Regions from separate parts of the Burkholderia sp. SR8 genome, predicted to be linked through region 3. Evidence: predicted binding sites of a transcription regulator. Region 3 holds the regulator's gene; each other region holds the start of a gene.
The links. The regulator FNR, encoded in region 3, switches genes on or off when oxygen is low (the NO sensors DNR and NnrR bind a similar motif). The targets are predictions, from matches to a motif close to TTGATNNNNATCAA.

Region 1: Q3A80_RS24645 (universal stress protein) is a predicted target of FNR. The motif match lies at 3,290-3,303, and genes of this name have one in related genera.
Region 2: Q3A80_RS10345 (universal stress protein) is a predicted target of FNR. The motif match lies at 2,836-2,849, and genes of this name have one in related genera.
Region 4: Q3A80_RS09740 (TraR/DksA family transcriptional regulator) is a predicted target of FNR. The motif match lies at 2,031-2,044, and genes of this name have one in related genera.

The regions. Positions count from the first base shown of each region.
Region 1 covers NZ_JAULUC010000023.1:30,355-35,292, reverse strand. Annotated here, with positions in the region: gene Q3A80_RS24655 (nitrate reductase subunit alpha) at 1-1,629, opposite strand, end outside; gene Q3A80_RS24650 (DUF2964 family protein) at 2,526-2,717, opposite strand; gene Q3A80_RS24645 (universal stress protein) at 2,731-3,207, opposite strand; gene Q3A80_RS24640 (2-keto-4-pentenoate hydratase) at 3,468-4,229, shown strand; gene Q3A80_RS24635 (3-deoxy-D-arabino-heptulosonate 7-phosphate synthase) at 4,491-4,938, shown strand, end outside.
Region 2 covers NZ_JAULUC010000006.1:280,528-285,465, reverse strand. Annotated here, with positions in the region: gene Q3A80_RS10355 (DedA family protein/thiosulfate sulfurtransferase GlpE) at 218-1,243, opposite strand; gene Q3A80_RS10350 (cupin domain-containing protein) at 1,397-1,903, opposite strand; gene Q3A80_RS10345 (universal stress protein) at 2,244-2,717, opposite strand; gene Q3A80_RS10340 (PAS domain S-box protein) at 3,040-4,938, shown strand, end outside.
Region 3 covers NZ_JAULUC010000043.1:12,940-17,877, reverse strand. Annotated here, with positions in the region: gene Q3A80_RS30865 (aldo/keto reductase) at 1-587, opposite strand, end outside; gene Q3A80_RS30860 (LysE/ArgO family amino acid transporter) at 957-1,577, opposite strand; gene Q3A80_RS30855 (LysR family transcriptional regulator ArgP) at 1,684-2,577, shown strand; gene fnr (fumarate/nitrate reduction transcriptional regulator Fnr) at 2,609-3,355, opposite strand; gene Q3A80_RS30845 (universal stress protein) at 3,714-4,181, opposite strand; gene Q3A80_RS30840 (DUF3005 domain-containing protein) at 4,860-4,938, opposite strand, start outside.
Region 4 covers NZ_JAULUC010000006.1:138,875-143,812, forward strand. Annotated here, with positions in the region: gene Q3A80_RS09725 (Crp/Fnr family transcriptional regulator) at 1-269, shown strand, start outside; gene Q3A80_RS09730 (undecaprenyl-phosphate glucose phosphotransferase) at 281-1,693, shown strand; gene Q3A80_RS09735 (hypothetical protein) at 1,779-1,952, opposite strand; gene Q3A80_RS09740 (TraR/DksA family transcriptional regulator) at 2,299-2,691, shown strand; gene polX (DNA polymerase/3'-5' exonuclease PolX) at 2,905-4,734, shown strand; gene ald (alanine dehydrogenase) at 4,768-4,938, opposite strand, start outside.

The DNA of each region.
Region 1 (4,938 bases), on a different contig from region 3:
GATCACCATCGACTTGCCCTGCGTCTTGTGCGCGTTCTCCGCGAACTGCCGCGCGACCGCGATCACGTCCGCGCGCTTCACGCCGGTGATCGTTTCCTGCCACGCCGGCGTGTACGGCAGATCGTCGTCGTAGCTCGCGGCCACGTCGCGCCCACCGAGCCCCTGGTCGAGCCCGTAGTTCGCGACGAACAGGTCGTAGACGGTCGCGACCAGCATGTCGCCGTTGCGCGTCGCAACGCGCCGCACGCCGATCCGGCGCGACAGCGTCGAGCCGTGGCCGGTCGAATTGAAGTGCGCGTGCGGCTGGTTGCCGAAGTACGGGAACAGCACGTCGACGACGTCGTCATGCTCGGCCGTGCACGACAGCCGCGGCGACAGCGCCGCGCCCTTCGACGTCTCGCCGCGCAGGTTCCACTTGCCCTTGTCGGCGTCAGCCTGCTGCCCCCAGCGGAAACCGATCGAGCCGACCGGCACGACGAACTCGCCGTTCGCGTCGTCGATCATCACGGTCTTCCAGTCCGGATGCGCGGCCTCGTCGAGCGCATCGTCGAAGTCGGACGCGCGCACGAGGCGCTCGGGCACGTAGCCGTCGCCGTGCGGGACGAGACGCACGAGCGCCGGCATGTCGGTATAGCGCTTGCAGTAATCGATGAAGTAGTCGCTCTTGCCGGCCAGGTGGAATTCCTTCAGGATCACGTGGCCCATCGCGAGCGCGAGCGCCGCGTCGGTGCCCTGCTTCGGATGCAGCCACAGGTCGCCGAACTTCGCGCCTTCCGAGTAGTCGGGAAACACCGACACGACCTTGGTGCCGCGATAGCGCGCCTCGACGAGGAAGTGCGCGTCGGGCGTGCGGGTTTGCGGGACATTCGAGCCCCACATCATGATGAACGTCGAGTTGTACCAGTCGGCCGATTCCGGCACGTCGGTCTGTTCGCCCCAGGTCTGCGGCGACGCGGGCGGCAGGTCGCAATACCAGTCGTAGAAGCTCAGGCATACGCCGCCGATCAGCGACAGATAGCGCGAACCGGCCGCATACGACACCATCGACATCGCCGGAATCGGCGAGAAGCCGACCACGCGATCGGGGCCGTAGCGCGCGACCGTGTAGACGTTGGCGGCCGCGACGATCTCGTTGACCTCGTCCCAGCTCGCGCGCACGAAGCCGCCGAGCCCGCGCCGGCTCTGGTACGAACGCCGCGCATCGTCGTCCTCGACGATCGAGCGCCATGCGTCGACGGGCGCAAGCGTGCGGCGGCGTTCGCGCCACAGCTTCACGAGTGCGCTGCGCACCATCGGATGCTTCAGGCGGTTCGCGCTGTACAGATACCAGGAGTACGAAGCGCCGCGCGAGCAGCCGCGCGGTTCGTGGTTCGGCATGTCGGGGCGCGTGCGCGGGTAATCGGTCTGCTGGGTTTCCCACGTGACGATCCCGCCTTTCACGTAGACCTTCCACGAGCACGAACCCGTGCAGTTCACCCCATGCGTCGAGCGGACGATCTTGTCGTGCTGCCAGCGCAGCCGATAAGCGTCTTCCCATTTGCGGTCTTCGTCGGTGACGGCACCGTGGCCGTCGGAGAAGGTTGGCCTCGTGGTGGAGAAATAACGCAATCTATCCAGGAAATGGCTCATGGGGATCTCGTTTTTCCGGTCTTTTGGCAGACCCTGATTATTTAAGGAGGTGAAATACCGGTTGTAAAGGACGATCGGATTCGACTTGATTCGACCGTATCCGGCCCTTTCGCCCTTTTCGTCCGGGTCCAATGAATTGTCTTTCGGATCGACATATCACGGCTTGATACAAATCACGGTATCGTTCATCGGCGCGCAACGGCGCTAAATGGGGACGGGGGCGTCGATGCCGCGCGGTGGGGAATCGGGTGGCCGATACCCGGTTTCGCTCCGGCGGCTTCTCCGCAAATCGCGACGCCGGACAGCGCCCGTATTGAATGGCGCCGGGCGATGCCGGTAATGCCCGCCGGAATCGCCGGCCCGCACGCGGCCCGCTGTTTATCGGAGACCGCGAAACGCATTCGACATATTCGGGCCGGCGCTCGAGCGCACCTTTACATATAAGAACCGCATTTTTGTGACATTGCGATTTTTCACGGCGATTGTCTTCGCGACGGCGGTATCGTCCGGAAAGGAGGCTGTGCCGCTTTCTCGTTGCACAACCGGTGCCGCCTGCGCGTTCTCTGCAACTGCCATCACGCGAGGAGGACTACAGGCATGCTGCCCGAGGAAAGCGGTGCGAGGAGGAATAGGCCGGCCAGATGAAGGGCGCACCGGCGTGGGCGCACATTCGGCAGCCGTTCGACCGACGGGGAGGGCTGAAGGTGCTGAAGGTGCGGAAGATGCCGCAAGTGCCCAAAGGGCTGAAGGTGATGAATGCGGCATCGGCGCGGCCCAGGATGCCAATCTCGCGGGTACCGGATGCCGCACGCACCGGAAGCGGAACGAAAGCCGACGCGCCTGCGGTACCGCAACGCTCGGCGTCGCCGTCGCATCAAAACCGGCGATGCACGCCGTCACCCGTCGCCTGTCCGCCCCGGGTCGAGCATCGCGACGAACGCCGCGACACCGGCGATCAACGCGACCGCACCGCCGCGCAGCGCAGTCGCTTCGTCGAACAGCAAGCCGGTGACGACGGCCATCATCCCCGCGAGCGATACGAACACGGCAATCGCCGCGACGACGATCCGCGACTGTCGACGTATCATCGCGCGCGCCGCGTCACGCCGCCGCGGATGCCGGCACGCCGGCATCGCCGCCGCGAATCAGCAGCACCGGGCAGTTCGATCCGCGCACGAAGCGCTCGGCGACGCTGCCGAGCAACACGCGGCTGATCCCGCGCCGCCCATGCGTGCCGACTACCGCGAGATCGATGTCACGCTCCTTCACGTAGCGCTGCAGCCGTTCCGCGATGTCCTCGCCGATGCTTTCGGTCTCGACCAGTTCGCCCTCGCCTTTGGCGCCGGCCAGCGCGATCGTCCGTTCCGCGTCGAGCAGCACCTTGCGGCCGTCGTCGCGGATTTCCTCGACGAGCGCATGCGGGTCGAACCGGCCCGCGTACGTGAACAGCACCGATTTGTCGACCACATACACCGCGTCGACGTGCGCGCCGGACGCCCGCGCGACCTTCAAGGCCTCGGCAAGCGCCTGCTTCGACGAAGCGCTGCCGTCGACGGCCACCATGATCTTCTCGTACATGCGAACCTCGTTGGGGTGAGCGGCCGCGCGCGGTAGCGCGTGCGGCCATGTCGTCATCATCGGCGGATCGCGCACCCGCAGCTTGACGACGGTCAAGGTTCGCCGGAGCCCGGCCGTGCGGCAAAGCGCCGCGCAATCGACGCCGCACGACCGGCCGCGGACGCGAACCGAGCGGGCCGCCCGCCGAAGGCGCTATCATCGGATATCCGACCTTCGTCCGGCCCCTTTTTGCCGGCTCACTTTCAACTCGCTCAACCGACATGACAACGACTACCGAACGCGTGGACGGCGCCGCCCAGCATCTCGTCGCCGCCCGCCATGCCGGCGTGCCCGGCCCGCTGCTGCCCGACGCCTTCCGCCCCGAGAGCGTCGATACCGCGCTGGCGATCCAGCATCGCGTCGCCGACCTGCTCGGCGAAGCCATCGGCGGATGGAAATGCGCGTTGCCGCCGCCCGATCGCGTGATCGTCGCGCCGATCTTCGCGTCGACGATCCGCGAAGCCGATGCGCCGTACCGCGTCGTCGGCGGCCCGATCGTGCGGATCGAGCCGGAAATCGCGTTCGTGCTCGATCGCGACCTGCCCGCCCGTGCGCGGCCGTACGTCGAGACCGACGTGCGCGCAGCGATCCGCGAGGTGCGCATCGTGCTCGAGGTGCTCGGCTGCCGCTATGCGGAGCCGGCGCGCGCGTCGAAGTTCGAGCTGCTCGCCGACGGGCAGTTCAACCAGGGGCTGTGTGTGGGGCCCGTCGTGCCCGACGGCCTGAACGTGCCGCTCGAAACGCTTGCGCTGTCGTTCGACGGTGCGCTGAATCGCACGATCGACGGCCGCCATCCGGACGGCGATCCGCTCAAGCCGCTCGTGTGGCTCGTGAATTTCCTCGCATCGCGCGGCGACGGCGTGCGCGCCGGCCAGATCGTGACGACCGGCTCGTATGCGGGCGCGATCGAAGTGCCGCTCGGCGATGCGCTGACGGTGCGCTTCGGCGAGCTCGGCAGCCTGTCGGTGACGCTGACGGCCTGACGTTCGGCGGCGGAGCGCATCTCTCGCCGTCCGCGTGCAGTGCCGCGTGCGCGGTCGACGCCGGATCGCCGCCGTCGGTCGACACCGGCGGCCGACGCCCGCGATCGGTCGGCGCGCTGCGCGAATCGTGCGCAGCACGCACGGCCGGCGCCGCGCGAACGGCGCCTGCGCGCGGCGCGCCATGCAGCAGGCCGGCACCGCGTGATACCGTTGCACATGGCCCGTCACACGCGCAACCCGCGTTCACTCCCGTCATTCGCCATGCCGCCGACACCGTTGCCCGCCCTGCTGGACGAAGTCCTGCGCACCGTCGACCGCCGCTTCCGGCTGCCGCCGCTCGTGCGTGCGGCGTCGCTGACCGACGCCGCGAATCCGGCCACCGTCATCGCGGTCGTGATCGAGGAAGCGCGCCGGATGCACGCCGACGGCCGAGCACCCGACCCGGCGCTGCAACACCGCTTCGTCAGCGCGCTCGCGCGGATGATCGGCGATGCGATGAACCCGCACGCCGGCGACCCCGCGTTCCAGGCCGCGGTATTGCGGCATCGCGCGGCCGCCGTACGCGAATACGCGTCGCTCGCCGCGCATGCCGAGCAGGATCGCCGCACGCTGCGCTCGGCCATCAACACGATCGCGCATCCTGCGCGGCTCGAACGCCATGCGCAGGCGTGGCAACGCGAGCCGCTCGCGCGGCTGCATGCGGCCGCGG
Region 2 (4,938 bases), on a different contig from region 3:
ACGGCCGGCGCGGGCGCAGGAATCGGCGGATGGCCACGCGAAGCGCGGACAAGCGATTCAGACAGCATATGACGTCCTGCCCGCGCGTGCATGATCGCGATCAAACGCGGAGATGCTGCGCGCGCGTGTTGGGCGCGAGCGTTGTGGCGCGGTGGCCGTTGGCTGGCCGGATCACGGCCGGGCGATGCGGATGCGTGCGCGGAGTTCCGCGCACGATCTATTTCGACAACGTCGCCCGCACCGTATATTCGCCGCCCAGCGCCGCATGTTCGGGCCGCACGAAATACCGCGACGAATCCAGATCGGCCGGCATCGGCTCGACCGGATAACCGTGCTTCTCCCACGCATCGAGGCCGCCCTTCAGCGCCTTGATGTTGTGCAGCATCTTCTTGCGCTGCATCTTCGCGATGAGCCGCTTCGCGGTCGCTTCGTTCGGGCACACGCAATACACGACGATCGGCCGCTTCAGCAACTCGGGATCGAGCAGATCCGGCGAATCGAGATCGACCGGCACCGCACCGGCGATCCGGTATGGCTCGCGCTCACGGACCGCGCGCGGCCGCGCATCGAAGATCAGCGGCGGCTCGCTCGACGTCATCATCTCGACGAGCTGCGGCGGCGAGATGCGCACCTGTGCGAGGTAGCGGCGGAACTGCACGCGGCGCACCCAGCGGTAAAGCAGGAACGTGATGAAGATCGCGAGGAACGCGTCGAGGATCGTGCCGCCGCTCGCGCGCACCCACAGCACGAACTGGACGATCTGGTCGTGCACGGCCGCGCCGCCGACCAGCCAGAACGCGGCCCACAACGACGCGCCGGCCAGATCCCAGAACAGGAACACGCCGACGCCGATCGCGGTCGTGCCGAGCAGCGGCGCCGACACGAGCCCGAGACCCGGCAGGAATTTGGACAGGACGAGCAGCGGCGCGCCGTATCTTTCGAATACGTTACGCGCGAAGCGCAGCGTGGTGTCGAGCGACAGCGAGAAGCGCACGAGCCCGTTCAGCAGACGGCGGCCGCGCGTGCGGCCCATGAAGAACCACAGCGAATCGGCGAGCATCGTCGCTCCGATGGCCGCCGCAAACATGCTCGCCCAGGACGCCTGCCCCATCGCCGCCATCGTACCGCCGAGGATCAGCATCGGCACGGCCGGCACCGGCACGCCGAGCTGCGTGATCAGTACGCTCGCGAACACGGCCCACGGGCCGAGCGACGAGGGAATCGCAATGGGAAAGTGCCACACGGCGGCGCTCCTGGAAGACATGCGGACCGTGCGACGGGGGCGCCGCCGATACGGCTGGCAGCGATCGCCGCGGCACCTCCGCGCCGACCCTGCACCACGCTGCATTCTAAACGGGTTTGGCCGGGGCCGCGCGCAACGGTTGGCGCGGCGCGCTTACGCGTCGCCGCGCCGCGCGAGACCGGCGACGTATTCGGCGTACTCGGGGAACGCGGCAGCCAGCGCCGTCGCGTCCGCCAGTTCGAACTCGGCGAATTCGAAGCCCGGCGCGACCGTGCAACCGACGAGCGCGACGTGATCCGGCGACGCGCACCGTGCGCCGAACCAGCGTCCGGCCGGCACGACCGCCTGGAATACGGTGCCCGGATGCGTGAGCGGGTTACCGAGCCGATGGATCGTCAGGCCGTCGTGTTCGTCGAGCACCCACACTTCGAGCGGATCGCCCGCGTAGAAATGCCAGACCTCGTCGGAACGGATCCGGTGCCACGACGAATACGCGCCATCGCACAACAGGTAGTAGATCGCGGTCGACGCCGCGCGCGCCGCACCGTCGGCAGGACGCACGACCGAATCGGTTGCGCGGTACGTTTCCCGGAAATAGCCGCCTTCGGGATGCGGCTGCAGGTCGAACTGGCGAATCAGGTCGGCAGCGGAGATCGGCATGGCGAATGACGTCGGTAAAGTGGGAACCCGGGCACGCGGCGTATGGCCGTGCCGATCGAGGACGCGATCGGCGGCCGTCGCGTGCCGCTGCGTCGATCGCCGCGGCCATGCACGCGGCGACGGATCGCGTGCAACGCAGCGCGCGACGATGAAGCGGACACGCGCCGATGCTGCCAGAAGTGCGGGCCACGATGCAACCGGCCGCATCCGATCATGCGTGCGCGATACCTCGCATGTGCTGCACGCGGGTCGCTACGCGCGACGCGCCGCCACGCAGGTCACATCGACACGCGGCCGGCGTGCTGCGCACTGCAGCCCTCTGCACGCCCGCCAGCGAGCGTCAGCGCGCCTTTGCCGCCGCGACCGGCTCGTCGTGCCGCACCAGCAGCACGGGCCGGTCGGCCGCGCGCAGCAGCGATTCCGCGACACTGCCGAGCAGCAGCCGGCGCAGCCCGTGGCGCCCGCTCGTTCCCATCACGATCAGATCGGCATCCGCCTCGGCCGCGGTGCGCATCAGCACCGCTGCGACGTCCTCGCCATACGCGTCGAGCGCGCGCACGGTGCCCGGCACGTGCTGCTGCTCGAGCACAGCTTTCGCGTCGTCGAGCACGGGCGTCGCCGCGTCGACGGCCGCGACGTCGCCGGCGCGTTCGGCCGCAAAACCCGCGTCGACATCGACGAGCTGCGGCCTGTGTTCGACGACATACGCGCACGTGACCTCGCCGCCGGACGCCGCCGCGATCCGGATCGCCTCGTTCAGCGCGAGACGCGCGCTCGGGCTGCCGTCGAGCCCGACGAAAATCCGCTTGTACATGGTCTGCCCTCCGACCGGGTGCCCATCGCGCACCGGCGCGACGGCGCACCCGCCACTGCGGGCCGGCCCGATGCCGGCTCGCCTGCCGAACAGTCTGCCCCACGTGCCGACGCGCGGGTTGACGCGCATCACAACCGCTGCCGGAACGCCCGCTGCTCCGCCCGGCCAACGTCTTTTTAGCTGACCCTATTACAAAAAATGTGTAAAACGCGCACAATTTCGTCTTGAAAACAGACATCGCACGCGGCCGGTGCGAGTTTTTCCCGGTTTTGCCGCGCCGCCCGAGTGCCCCGGGCGGCCCCGATACCAGAATGGCCATCGAATGACCGCTAGTGGAACCCCGCCGCGCGACGCCCGAGGGCCCACGCGCTTCCAGACCATGTTACGCCAGCCGCTCGCGGCCGGCGTCGTTGCGCTGTTCGCCGGTGCCGCGGTGTCGCTCGGCGTCGCGCTGCTGGTGCGCGAACAATGGCAAGGCGCCGTCCAGACGCGCTTCGAGCGCCGCACGACGCACGTGACGGCGATGCTGCGCCACGAACTGCAGGCCGGCGTCGCCGTCCTCGAAGGGGCGCGCGGCGCGTTCGCGCTCGCACCGCAGATGACGCCCGAACAATGGCGCCGCTATGCGGACACGCTCGACCTCGACAGCGGCCGCTCGCCCGTCCGTCAGATCGGCTATGCGCCGCTGTCGCCGGCAGTGCGCGCCGCGCTCGTCGGCAACGCGCCGCTGCCGGCCGGTCCGCTCGCAGTGGCGGCACTCGGCGCGCCCGCGTCCGGCTCGGCCAGCGTGCGCTTCGGCGCGCAGGACCGCGCCCCGCTCGCGCGGACGCTGCGAACCGGCGATGTCGCGCTCGGCATCCATCCGACCGACAACGATACGTCGCGCGACACGCGCATTCTCACGCTGTTCCTGCCGGCGACCGCGGCGTCGCGCGCGGCCTTCACGCCGGCAGGCGGCCGTGAATCCGCAGTCGACGGCGTGCTGTTCGCGGAACTCAGTCCGAGCCGCGTGGTCGAGCGCGCGCTCGATGCGGAACGCGGGCTCGACCTGCGGCTGAGCGCCGGCGATGATCCGCATCCGATCGCGAGCGCGGAGACGACGACCGACGAGGCGTCCGCGTCGCCGGACCTGCTGCGGCGCACCGACCAGCTGAATTTCGGCGGCACCGTGCTGACGCTCGCCTATTCCGCGGACGGCCGGCCGAGCGCGACCGGCGCGCAGCGCGCGGCCGGCACGGTGCTCGCCGCGGGCCTGATCGCGTCGTTCGCGTTCGCGGCGCTCGTCCATGCGCTGCTGCGCGGGCGCGCGGGCGGCGCAGACGGCGCCAGCAGCCGCGGCATCCTGAACGAAGCGCGGATGATGGGCATCATCCGTTCGTCGATGGAAGCGATCATCACGATCGACGAAAAGCAGACGGTCGTGATCTTCAACCCGATGGCCGAACAGGTGTTCGGCGTGTCGGCGATGGAGGCGATCGGTGCACCGCTTTCGCGTTTCATCCCCGAGCGGTTTCGTGCCGCGCATGCGAAGCACGTCGACCAGTTCGGCGTGACGGGCGTGTCCGAGCGGCAGATGGGCCGCCAGCGCGTGCTGTTCGGGCTGCGCGGCAACGGCGAGGAATTTCCGATCGAGGCGTCGATCTCGCAGATCCGCGACGCGTCCGGCAAGCTCTATACGGTGATGCTGCGCGACATCACCGAGCGGCAGCGCGCGGAGAATGCGCTGAAGCAGTCGCGCGAGGAGCTGCGCGAGCTGTCGGCGAACCTGCAGAACGTGCGCGAGGAAGAAAAGACGCGGATCGCGCGCGAACTGCACGACGATCTCGGCCAGCAGCTCACCGCGCTGAAGATGGACCTGTCGGTGATCGAGCAGCAACTGCGCGCGCCAGGCGATGCGCAACCGGACGACGGAATGCTGTCGCACCTGCAGGGCATGCGCCGGTTGATCGACGCGACGGTCGCGTCGGTGCGCCGCATCGCCGCCGACCTGCGCCCCGTGATGCTCGACGACCTGGGCCTCGTGCCCGCCATCGAGTGGCTCGCGAACGACTTCACGAACCGGTACGGCATCGACGTCGAGCGGCACATCGAAACGGGCGGCCTCACGTTCACGAGCGCGGGTGCGACCACGCTGTTCCGGATCGTCCAGGAAGCGCTGACGAACGTCGCGCGCCATGCGGATGCGACGCGCGTCGCATTGCGGCTCGACATCGAGGAAGGC
Region 3 (4,938 bases):
AGATCGCGTTCGTACTCGGCGCGGTCGATCAGGTTGTATTCCGGCTGAATCACCTGGTACGCGGGCAGGCCGTTGCGCTGGCTGATGTCGGCGGCTTCGCGCAGGCGCGCGCCGCTGTAGTTCGACGCGCCGATGATGCGCACCTTGCCCGCGTCGATCAGCGTCTGGTATGCGCCGAGCGTTTCCTCGAGCGGCGCCGTGTCGGCGAGATCGCGATGCGAGAAATACAGGTCGATGTAGTCGGTCTGCAGCCGGCGCAGCGAATCGTCGGCGGCCTTCAGGATGTTCGCTTTCGTCAGCCCCGCGCGTGCCTGCAGCATGCCGACCTTGGTCGCGATCACGACCTGTTCGCGCCTGCCGGAGCGCTTGAGCCACTTGCCGATGATCGTTTCGGATTCGCCGCCGCTGTTGCCGGGCGCCCAGGCCGAATAGACGTCGGCCGTATCGATGAAGTTGATGCCGGTGTCGGCGAGGGCATCGAGCAGCGCAAACGATGCGTTCTCGTCGACGGTCCAGCCGAACACGTTGCCGCCGAATGCGAGCGGTGAAACCTGGATGTCCGACGTGCCGAGGGTGCGTAGTGCCATGTTGCTCTCCGATATCTGCGAGATGAGGGAATCGAACGACGGGATGGGTCGAGAAGCGTGCGACGGGGCGGCGGATCGGCGAAGCGCTTGCGCCGTTGTCGCGGGACACCCGAACATTCTCGCGCATCGGCCGGAATCGTGCAGCCGGCACGCGGCCGCGAACGCGGACACATCGCGCGGCATGGCAGATGCGGCATCCGTTATCTGGGCGGATCGTGCGGCCGTGTTGGATCCGGAGCCGAATTTCGCTTCGCCGGTGCGCGACGGGCGGCACCGTCCGGAGCGGAGGTGATGCGACTTGCGGCGCGGCGCCGGAACGAAACACGGGCGGCATGCTGCCGCCCGTGACCGATTTTTTTACAACGCGCGCTATCGCAACTGCACGGCCGCGAGAAACAGCACCATGCTGCCGATCGCGCCATCCAGCACGCGCCAGGCGACGGCCTTGCGGAACCAGGGCGCGAGCAGTCGCGCGCCGTATCCGAGCCCGAGGAACCATACGATGCTGACCGACATTGCGCCGATCGCGAACGCGACGCGCGTGCCTTCCGGCTCGCGCGCACCGGCCGTGCCGATCAGCAGGAACGTGTCGAGATACACGTGCGGGTTGAGCCACGTGAACGCGAGCGTCATCAGCACGATCGCGACCGCGCTCTGCGGCGGCGGCGCGACCGCGTCGCCGCGCACGTCGAGCGTTTCATGCCCGGGCCTGAACGCGCGGCGCAGCGCGTTGAAGCCGAACCACGCGAGATACGCGAGGCCGACGTACAGCACCACGTGGACGAAGGTCGGATAGCGTTCGACGAGCACCGACGCGCCGCCGACGCCCGCGCCGATCAGGATCATGTCGGACAGCGCGCACAGCAGCACGATCTTGCCGACATGCGAGCGCATGATGCCCTGGCGGAGCACGAACGCGTTCTGCGCGCCGATGGTGACGATGAGCGACCCGCACAGGGCGGCGCCGTGGGAAAAAGCGATCCAGTTCATGATGGGAGAAGGTGAAGCAGTAGACGGGTGAGTCGGTTGGCGCTAGTCTGCGGGCAGCCGCGACATAAGAGAAGCTAATTCACCTAATGCCGATTAAGGAAATCTAATGCTCGACTATGCGTTGCTCGACGCCCTCGCGGCCGTGATCCGCCACGGTTCGTTCGAACGGGCGGCCAAGGAGCTGAACGTCACGCCGTCGGCGGTATCGCAGCGCGTGAAACTGCTGGAGGAGCGCGTCGGCAGCGTGCTCGTCAAGCGCGGGCAGCCGTGCGTCGCGACGACGTCAGGCGCGCTGCTGTGCCGGCATACCGAGCGCGTGCAGCTGCTCGAGGCGGAACTGGGCGGACGGATGCCCGCGTTGCCGGGCCAGATCGCGAGTGCATGGCCGACGTTGCGCGTGGCCGTCAACGACGACAGCGTCGCGACGTGGTTCATCGATGCGGTCGGGCCGTTCTGCACCGAGCGCGAAACCCTGCTCGACCTCGTGATCGACGATCAGGACTACACGGCCGCGCGGATTCGCGACGGCAGCGTGCAGGGCGCGGTGACCGCGCAGGCCGAGCCGATCCAGGGATGCCGGTCGACGCGGCTCGGGCGCATCCGGTATCGCGCCGTATGTTCGCCGGTGTTCCACGAACGCTATTTCGGCGCGGGCATCACGCGCGATGCGCTGCGCCGCGCGCCGTGCGTGATGTTCAATCCGAAGGACGGCCTGCAGGCGCGCTTCATCCGGCGCGTGACGCGCGCGGATCTCGATCCGCCGCAACACTGGATTCCGCACGTCGCGGGCTACCTGCGCGCATGCGAGACGGGGCTGGGGTGGGGAATGTGTCCGGACCGGATGGTCGACCGCCAGCTGGCGGCCGGCGAGCTGGTCGACATGTCGCGCGGGCGGACCGTCGATATCGAGCTCTACTGGCAGAGCTGGCGGCTGTCGATCGGCTGGCTCGACGATTTCAGCGCGGCGCTGAAGGCGCGCGCCGCGCTGTTTCTCGACTGATCGCGGCGAGGAGGGGGAGAGGCGGGCGGCGTCACACGTGATGCAGGCCGTCGAAGTCGACGATCTGCACGAGGCGGCCGTGCATCTCGATCAGGCCGCGCTTCTGGAATTTCGACAGCGTGCGGCTGACCGTTTCGAGCGTCATGCCGAGGTAGCTGCCGATGTCTTCGCGCGTCATCCGCAGGTTGAACTCCGACGGCGAATAGCCGCGCTTCAGGTAGCGCGACGACACGTCGAGCAGGAACGCGGCGACGCGTTCTTCCGCGTTCAGCGAACCGAGCAGCATGGTCTGCGTCGTCTCGCGCACGATCTGCTCGCTCATCAGCTTGTGCATGCGAAGCTGCATCGAGCCGGCTTCCGAGCACAGCGACTTGAGCGCGGTGTACGGAATCACGCAGACGGAGCTGTCTTCCAGCGCGACCGCGGTACGCGGATGCGTGTCGTCGCAGATGCCGTCGAGGCCGAGCGCTTCGCCCGCGAGGTGCAGGCCGGTGACCTGCTCGCGGCCGTCGTGGCGCGTGGCGACGGTTTTCAGCGAACCGGAGCGCACCGCGTACAGGTTGTCGAACGCGTCGCCTTCGCGGAACAGCGCTTCGCCGCGCTTGACCGGGCGTGCCGCGCAGATGACCGATTCGAGACGGCTGAGCGCTTCGGGCGCGAGGCCCTGCGGCATGCACAGATGCCGCATCGCGCACGACGAGCAGTGCGGTGCCTGGCGGGGAGCCCAGCTGCCTGCATGGGACGGGGCGGCGGGACGTGTGGCGACGGGCGTCAGCATGATCGTTTACTCCGGCGTTGAATCGACGGAATCATTGTCCCACCGCAAGTTGCGGCTGTCGGGTGACAAAACGTCGCGACCGCGCGCACATGCCGCGGGCACTGGCGACGTGACGCGGCCGCTGCCGCTCGGCCTGCCTGCGCTGGTCGTCGCGGGCAGTGGCAGCGGTATGCGGGCGGGCGCGCGTGCCGTTGCGTGTGCGCACCGCAGGCACCGCATGGCGCCGCAACTGCTACGTGACACGGCCGCCGAGACTCAGCCGCCCGCTCGTTGCCTGGGCCACCGCCACGGCATGCGCACAGATGTGCCGTGGCGCGCGCACCGCACCGCAATCGCGACGCGGTCCGACCACCGACGCTCAGCCTTCCTGCTCGTCCGTGTGCGCGGCGGCCGGAATCAGCAGCACGGGCAGCGTCGCATGCCGCACGCACTGTTCGGCGATGCTGCCGAGCACGAGGCGACGGAAGCCGCGGCGGCCGTGCGTGCCGAGCACCAGCAGATCGGCGCCGAATGCCTTCGCGCCGTCGAGGATCAGCGTCGACACGTCGTTGAGCGACGATGCCTCGCTCATCAGCGTCTTGCCCTTCACGCCGGCCGCCTGCATCAGCTTCGTGAAATCGGCCGCGAGCGCGTTGCCCTGTGCGACGAGCTGGTCGCGCAGCACGGACGGATCGTAGCCGGGCACGTTGTAATAGATCGCGGCGTTCTCGACGACGTAGAACGGCTGCAGTTCCGCGCCGTGCTCTTTCGCGAGCGCGAGCGCCGCGTCGAACGCATGGCGCGACGTGTCGCTGCCGTCGATGGCAACCAGAATGCGCTTGTACATAGTGTCTCCGTGTGGCGGGTTGAACGAAAGTCGGCCGAATGGCAGAGCGGGCCATGCGTTGCTGCGAGGCAGAGTAAACCAACGGCAGCGACTTTGCAGCGACGTGCCGGTCGTCGCGATCGCGGCGCTTCGGCCGTTGCGACGGCGCGTGATGCCCGCGAGCCATGCACGCACCGCATGCTGCGCTGCGCGATCGGCGCGCGTGATCGCGACGCGCCTAGCGATCGTGTCCGCCGTCGGGACGATCGCCAGGCGCGTCGCTGCGCGTGCCGAGCGGATATCCGAAATCGTCATCGACTACCTCGCCCGCGCATCCAGCGACGGCACAGCATGCGAACGCGCCCGGGCTGCGCACAGACAGCGTGGATGCGTGTCGGTGATCGCCCGATGAACCGCGCGCATCGGCTCCATTGAACCGCAACCGCATCGCGAGGGCGTGACGTCGATCAACGCCCCTGCATCGACGCGGTTCGCAACGCGATGCTCGGCGTCGCATCACGTTCGAGTGCCAAACCGGAACCGACGCCGATCTCGCTGCTGCGCCGATACGATCGCTCCCCCGCATGCGAGCCGGCCGCACAACGCGCTCGCGCACACACGCGCATTGAGCACGATCGACCGTCGGCCACGCTCCAGCCCGACCCGGCAATCGAACGCCCGATTCAAACGCCGCGCACGCTATCGCGGCACCGCCGTGATTTCGATCGCGCGTTCCGGCCGGCGTCCGTGGCCGGGCCAGTACGCGCTGCCGTGCATC
Region 4 (4,938 bases), on a different contig from region 3:
AGACGATCGCGAACATGCTCGGCGTGCGCCGCGAAGGCGTGACGGAAGCGGCCGGCAACCTGCAGGACGCCGGGCTGATCCGGCAGCGTCGCGGCCGCATCACCGTGATCGACCGCGATGGTCTGGAGCGCCAGGCGTGCGAATGCTACGAGCTGATCCGCGCGGATTACCGGCGCCTGCTCGGCGCGCGAGCCGGCGCGACGAGGTCGATGCCGATGCGGCCGCGGCTGCCCGAGATGCACGGCGGCTTCCCGGCGCACGGTGCGTGACGATGCATTCGATGTCGGGTGGAACGACTGCGATACGGCGCGCAGCGCTCGCCGCGGCCGACGTCGCGCTGGTGCTCGCCGGCGCGCTCGCGGCGCAGGCGGCGATGCGGCTCGCATGGCACGATCTGTCGGATGCGCAGCGCGGCGCGATTGCATTGTTGTGCGTGCTGACCGTCGCGCTGCTGCCGCGTGCCGTGCGCATGTCGCAACGCGGCGCGTCGACGCGTCGCGGCAGCTCGATGCTCACGCGTACGGCGGTGGCCGTCGTGTGCGCGAGCACGCTGACGGTGGCCGGCACGATGTGGATCATGAACCGCGGCGGCACGGTCACGACGCGCTGGATCGCGCGGACGGTGCTGTCCGGCGACGCGGCACTGCTGCTCGGCAGGCTCGCGCTGTGCGCGCTTGCGCGGAACCGCCGTCACCCGCGCGCGCGCCAGCGGCGGGTCGCGATCGTCGGCGCAACCGCGTACGGACGCGTGGCGATCGAACGGATGCAGCTGGAGCCGGACGGACCGTTCGCGGCCGCGTGCGTGTTCGACGACGATGGATCGGCCGCCGCGGCGGTGGACGGCATCGGCGGCGTGCCGGTGATCGGCGACTGGGGCGCGCTGACGCGCATGATTCGGCGCGGCGACATCGACGAAGTGTGGCTCACGCTGCCGATGTCGCACGAGTCGCGCATCCGGCGCATCGTGCGCGAACTGCGTGACGAGTTCGTCGAGTTGCGGTTGTTGCCCGACGTGCGGCAGATGGCGGTCGTCGAGCGCTCCGCGACCGACGTGCTCGGCATGCCCGCGATCAACCTCGCGACCACGCCGCGCTCGGCGCCGGAATTGTGGGCGAAATTCGCGTTCGACCGGCTGTTCGCGGTCGCCGTGCTGATCCCGTTGCTGCCGTTGCTCGCGGTGCTGGCGATCGCGGTGAAGCTGTCGTCGCCGGGGCCGGTGCTGTTCCGGCAGCGGCGCAAGGGTATCGACGGCCGCGAGTTCCACATCCTGAAGTTCAGAACGATGCGCGCACATCGGGCGCAGCCCGGCGTCGTGCTGCAGGCATCGCGCAACGATGCGCGCATCACGCAGGTCGGCGCGTTCCTGCGGCGTACGTCGCTCGACGAGCTCCCGCAGTTCTTCAACGTGCTGTTCGGCCAGATGTCGGTGGTCGGCCCGCGTCCGCACGCGATCGAACACGACGACTTCTACCGGCAACTGATCGACTGCTACATGTACCGCTATCGCGTGCGGCCGGGGATCACGGGATGGGCACAGGTGAACGGCTATCGCGGCGAGACGCGCAAGGTCGAGGCGATGGCCGCGCGCGTGAAGTTCGACCTGTTCTACATGCAGAACTGGAGCTTCTGGTTCGACATGAAGATCATCCTGCTGACGGTCGTGCGCGGTTTCATCGGGCGCAACGCGTTCTGACGAAGAGGATTGCGAATTATCGGGAAAAGCAAACGTTCCGGACTGAAGTCGATGACCGCCGCGATCGCGAATGGCCGGTCGCGCTTCAGCCATCCGCCGGCGGCGGTGCGGCCGCCGGCAACGCGGCGGGCGAGACGGCAGGGTGTCCGTCGGGCGCGGCTTGCGCGCTCGATGGCTGGATGGCGTGCTGGATCGTCGGCACGACCATCGTCGGGAACAGGGCCGCAAGGGCCACCCAGATGACGACGCCGAACAACATCACGTTCTCCCGGCAAAAGTAAGGCGCGCGAATCCGCCGCGCATGCGTTCAATCTATGACGCAACTTTGTACAGGGGATTGACCGATCTCAACGGTCGCTGCGTCAGACGAATGAGCGGCGCGCGTATTCGCGTCCGTCCCCGCTTTTCGTGTGCGGCGCGCTGCGGTCGATGCCGGTCAACACATGCGTGTTCATTGGGTTTATGCTGCGTCGAATGCGTTCGCCGCTTCGTGCGGCCGGACGCGCATCCGGGCGCGGCGGCGGTCATGCGTGATCGCCGCGCACCGGCGCGACAACCGCGCGCCGCATGCCTCATTGCGCGGAACCGGGAAAGGAGAGACGGCGATGGCGCTCGACCCACGACAACGGCAGACGCTGCAGCGGCGGCTGACCGACAGCGAGCAGGCGTTGCGGGCGGAAATCCGCACGAGCGAGGATCAGCGCGCGCTGGAGTCCTATGCGGAACTTGCCGGCGCTGCGCCGGACGAAGGCGACGAAGCGAACGCCGATCTGTTCGTCGACATGGATCACGCATTGATCGGAATGAAGCTGGCCGAATTGCGCGCGATCGCGCGTGCGCAGCAGCGCATGCGCGACGGCAGCTACGGCGAGTGCATCGATTGCGATGCGCCGGTGGGCTACGAACGTCTGCTCGCGCGGCCCACCGCCGAACGTTGCACGCATTGCCAGTCGGTGTACGAGCGTCGCTACGCGACGACACCGCGCGCATCGCTCTGATGTCGGCGCCGGGGCCGCGCAGGCGGCGTGCCCCGCGCAGCACGATCCGGGCAGCCCGCGTACGGGCTGCCGGCGTACGGGCAGCCGGCATACGGACAGCCGGCGCAGGATGACCACCGGGCGTCCGCCGCCGTCGACATGCGGCAACGGGCGGGCCGACGCCGTCGCGCCAGCGCACGGCGCCATCCACGTGGAACGGGAGCCACGCCGATCATGCCGATCCGCAATGCCGAGTGTGCGGCCGTATTCGCCGAAATCGCCGACATGCTCGAAATCCAGGGCGCGAATCCGTTCCGGGTACGCGCGTACCGCAACGCGTCGCGCACGATTGCCGACTACGGGCGCGACATTCCAGCGATGATCGCGAACGGCGGCGATCTCGGACAGATCCCGTCGATCGGTGCCGACCTCGCGGCGAAGCTGCGCGAAATTGCCGCGACCGGCACCTGCGAGCTGCAGCAAACGCTGCGCCAGGCGTTGCCGGGCGCGATCGTCGAGCTGCTCGACGTGCCGGGCCTCGGTGCGAAACGCGTGAAGGCGCTGCATGATGCGCTGCACGTCGACTCGCTCGAACAGCTGCGCGCCGAAGCGAAGAGCGGGCACGTGCGCGCGCTGCCCGGCTTCGGCGCGAAAACCGAGGCCCATCTGCTCGATGCGATCGACGAGCGCCTGCAGCGCGGGCCGCAACGCTTTCTGCTGCCGGATGCCGCGCATGCGCTGATGCCGCTGCTCGCGCATCTGCGCACGGTGGCCGGGGTCGGCGAAGCGGTGCCGGCCGGCAGCTTTCGCCGCTGCCGCGAGACGGTCGGCGATCTCGACATTCTCGTGACCGCGCGCGATCCGGCTGCGGTGGCCGCCGCGTTCGTCGGCTACGGCGAGGTCGCGCGCGTGCTCGCGAACGGCAAGACGCGTTCGAGCGTCGTGCTCGGGAACGGCTTGCAGGTCGACCTGCGCGTCGTCGACACGGAGGCGTTCGGCGCGGCGCTCGTCTATTTCACCGGATCGAAGGCGCACAACATCGCATTGCGCCGGATCGCGCAGGCAGGCGGGTTGAAGATCAACGAATATGGCGTATTCCGCGGCGACGAGCGGATCGCGGGCGCGACCGAGGCATCCGTATACGACGCGATCGGCCTGCATTGGGTGCCGCCCGAGCTGCGCGAAGCGCGCGGCGAGATCGACGCGTCACGCGTCGGCGCGTTGCCGGCGCTGGTCGAACGCAAGCACCTTCATGGCGACCTGCACGCGCATACCGACGCGTCGGCCGGACGCGACGGGCTGCGCGCGATGGCGGACGCGGCGCGCGCACGCGGGCTTCGGTATCTGGCCGTCACCGACCGCGCGCCTGACGACGGCAGCGGTCGCACGGATTGCGCGTGGCTCGAACGGCAGATCGACGAGATCGATCGCCTGAACGCCTCGTTCGACGATTTCGTGCTGCTGAAGGGCGTCGAGGCCCGCATTCGCGAGGACGGCAGCCTCGACGTGCCCGACGACGTGCTCGCCCGGCTCGACCTCGTCGTCGGCGCGGTGCGCGACGGTTTCGACCTGCCCGGCGACGCGCAAACCGGGCGGGTGCTGCGCGCGATGGATCGTCCGTATTTCACGATCCTCGCGCATCCGACCGGCCGGCTGCTCGGCGAACGCGGCGCGTGCGAACTCGACGTGCCGCGCGTGCTCGCCGCGGCCGCCGCCCGTCGTTGCTTCGTCGAACTCGATGGCGATCCGCGGCGGCTCGATCTGCCGGACGTGTGGTGCCGCGAGGCCGCGAAGGCCGGCGTTGCGGTGGCGATCGGCTCCGACGCGCTGTGCGCGGACGATCTCGACAACCTCGGCTACGGCATCGGCCATGCGCGGCGCGGCTGGCTCACGCGACAGGACGTGCTCAACACGCGCACGCTTGCGCAACTGCGGCCGCTGCTGGCGCGTACGATGCGCACGAGCGGCATGAGCGGCATGAGCGGCATGAGCGGCATGAGCGGCACGAGCGGCACGAGCGGCACGAGCGGCACGACGAAGCGCGGCCGCCCGAAGGGCGCATGACGACGCCCGTGCCCGCCGTCATGCACCGCGAACTCACGCCAGCACGTCTTCCGCCGGCACGTACGGCAGCCCGAGCGCCAGCGCGACGGCCTCGTACGTGATGTGTCCGTCGCATACGTTCAGCCCCGCGCGCAGATGCGGATCGTCGGCCATCGCGCGTTTCCAGCCTTTGTCCGCGAGTGCGAGCGCATGGCCGAGCGTCGC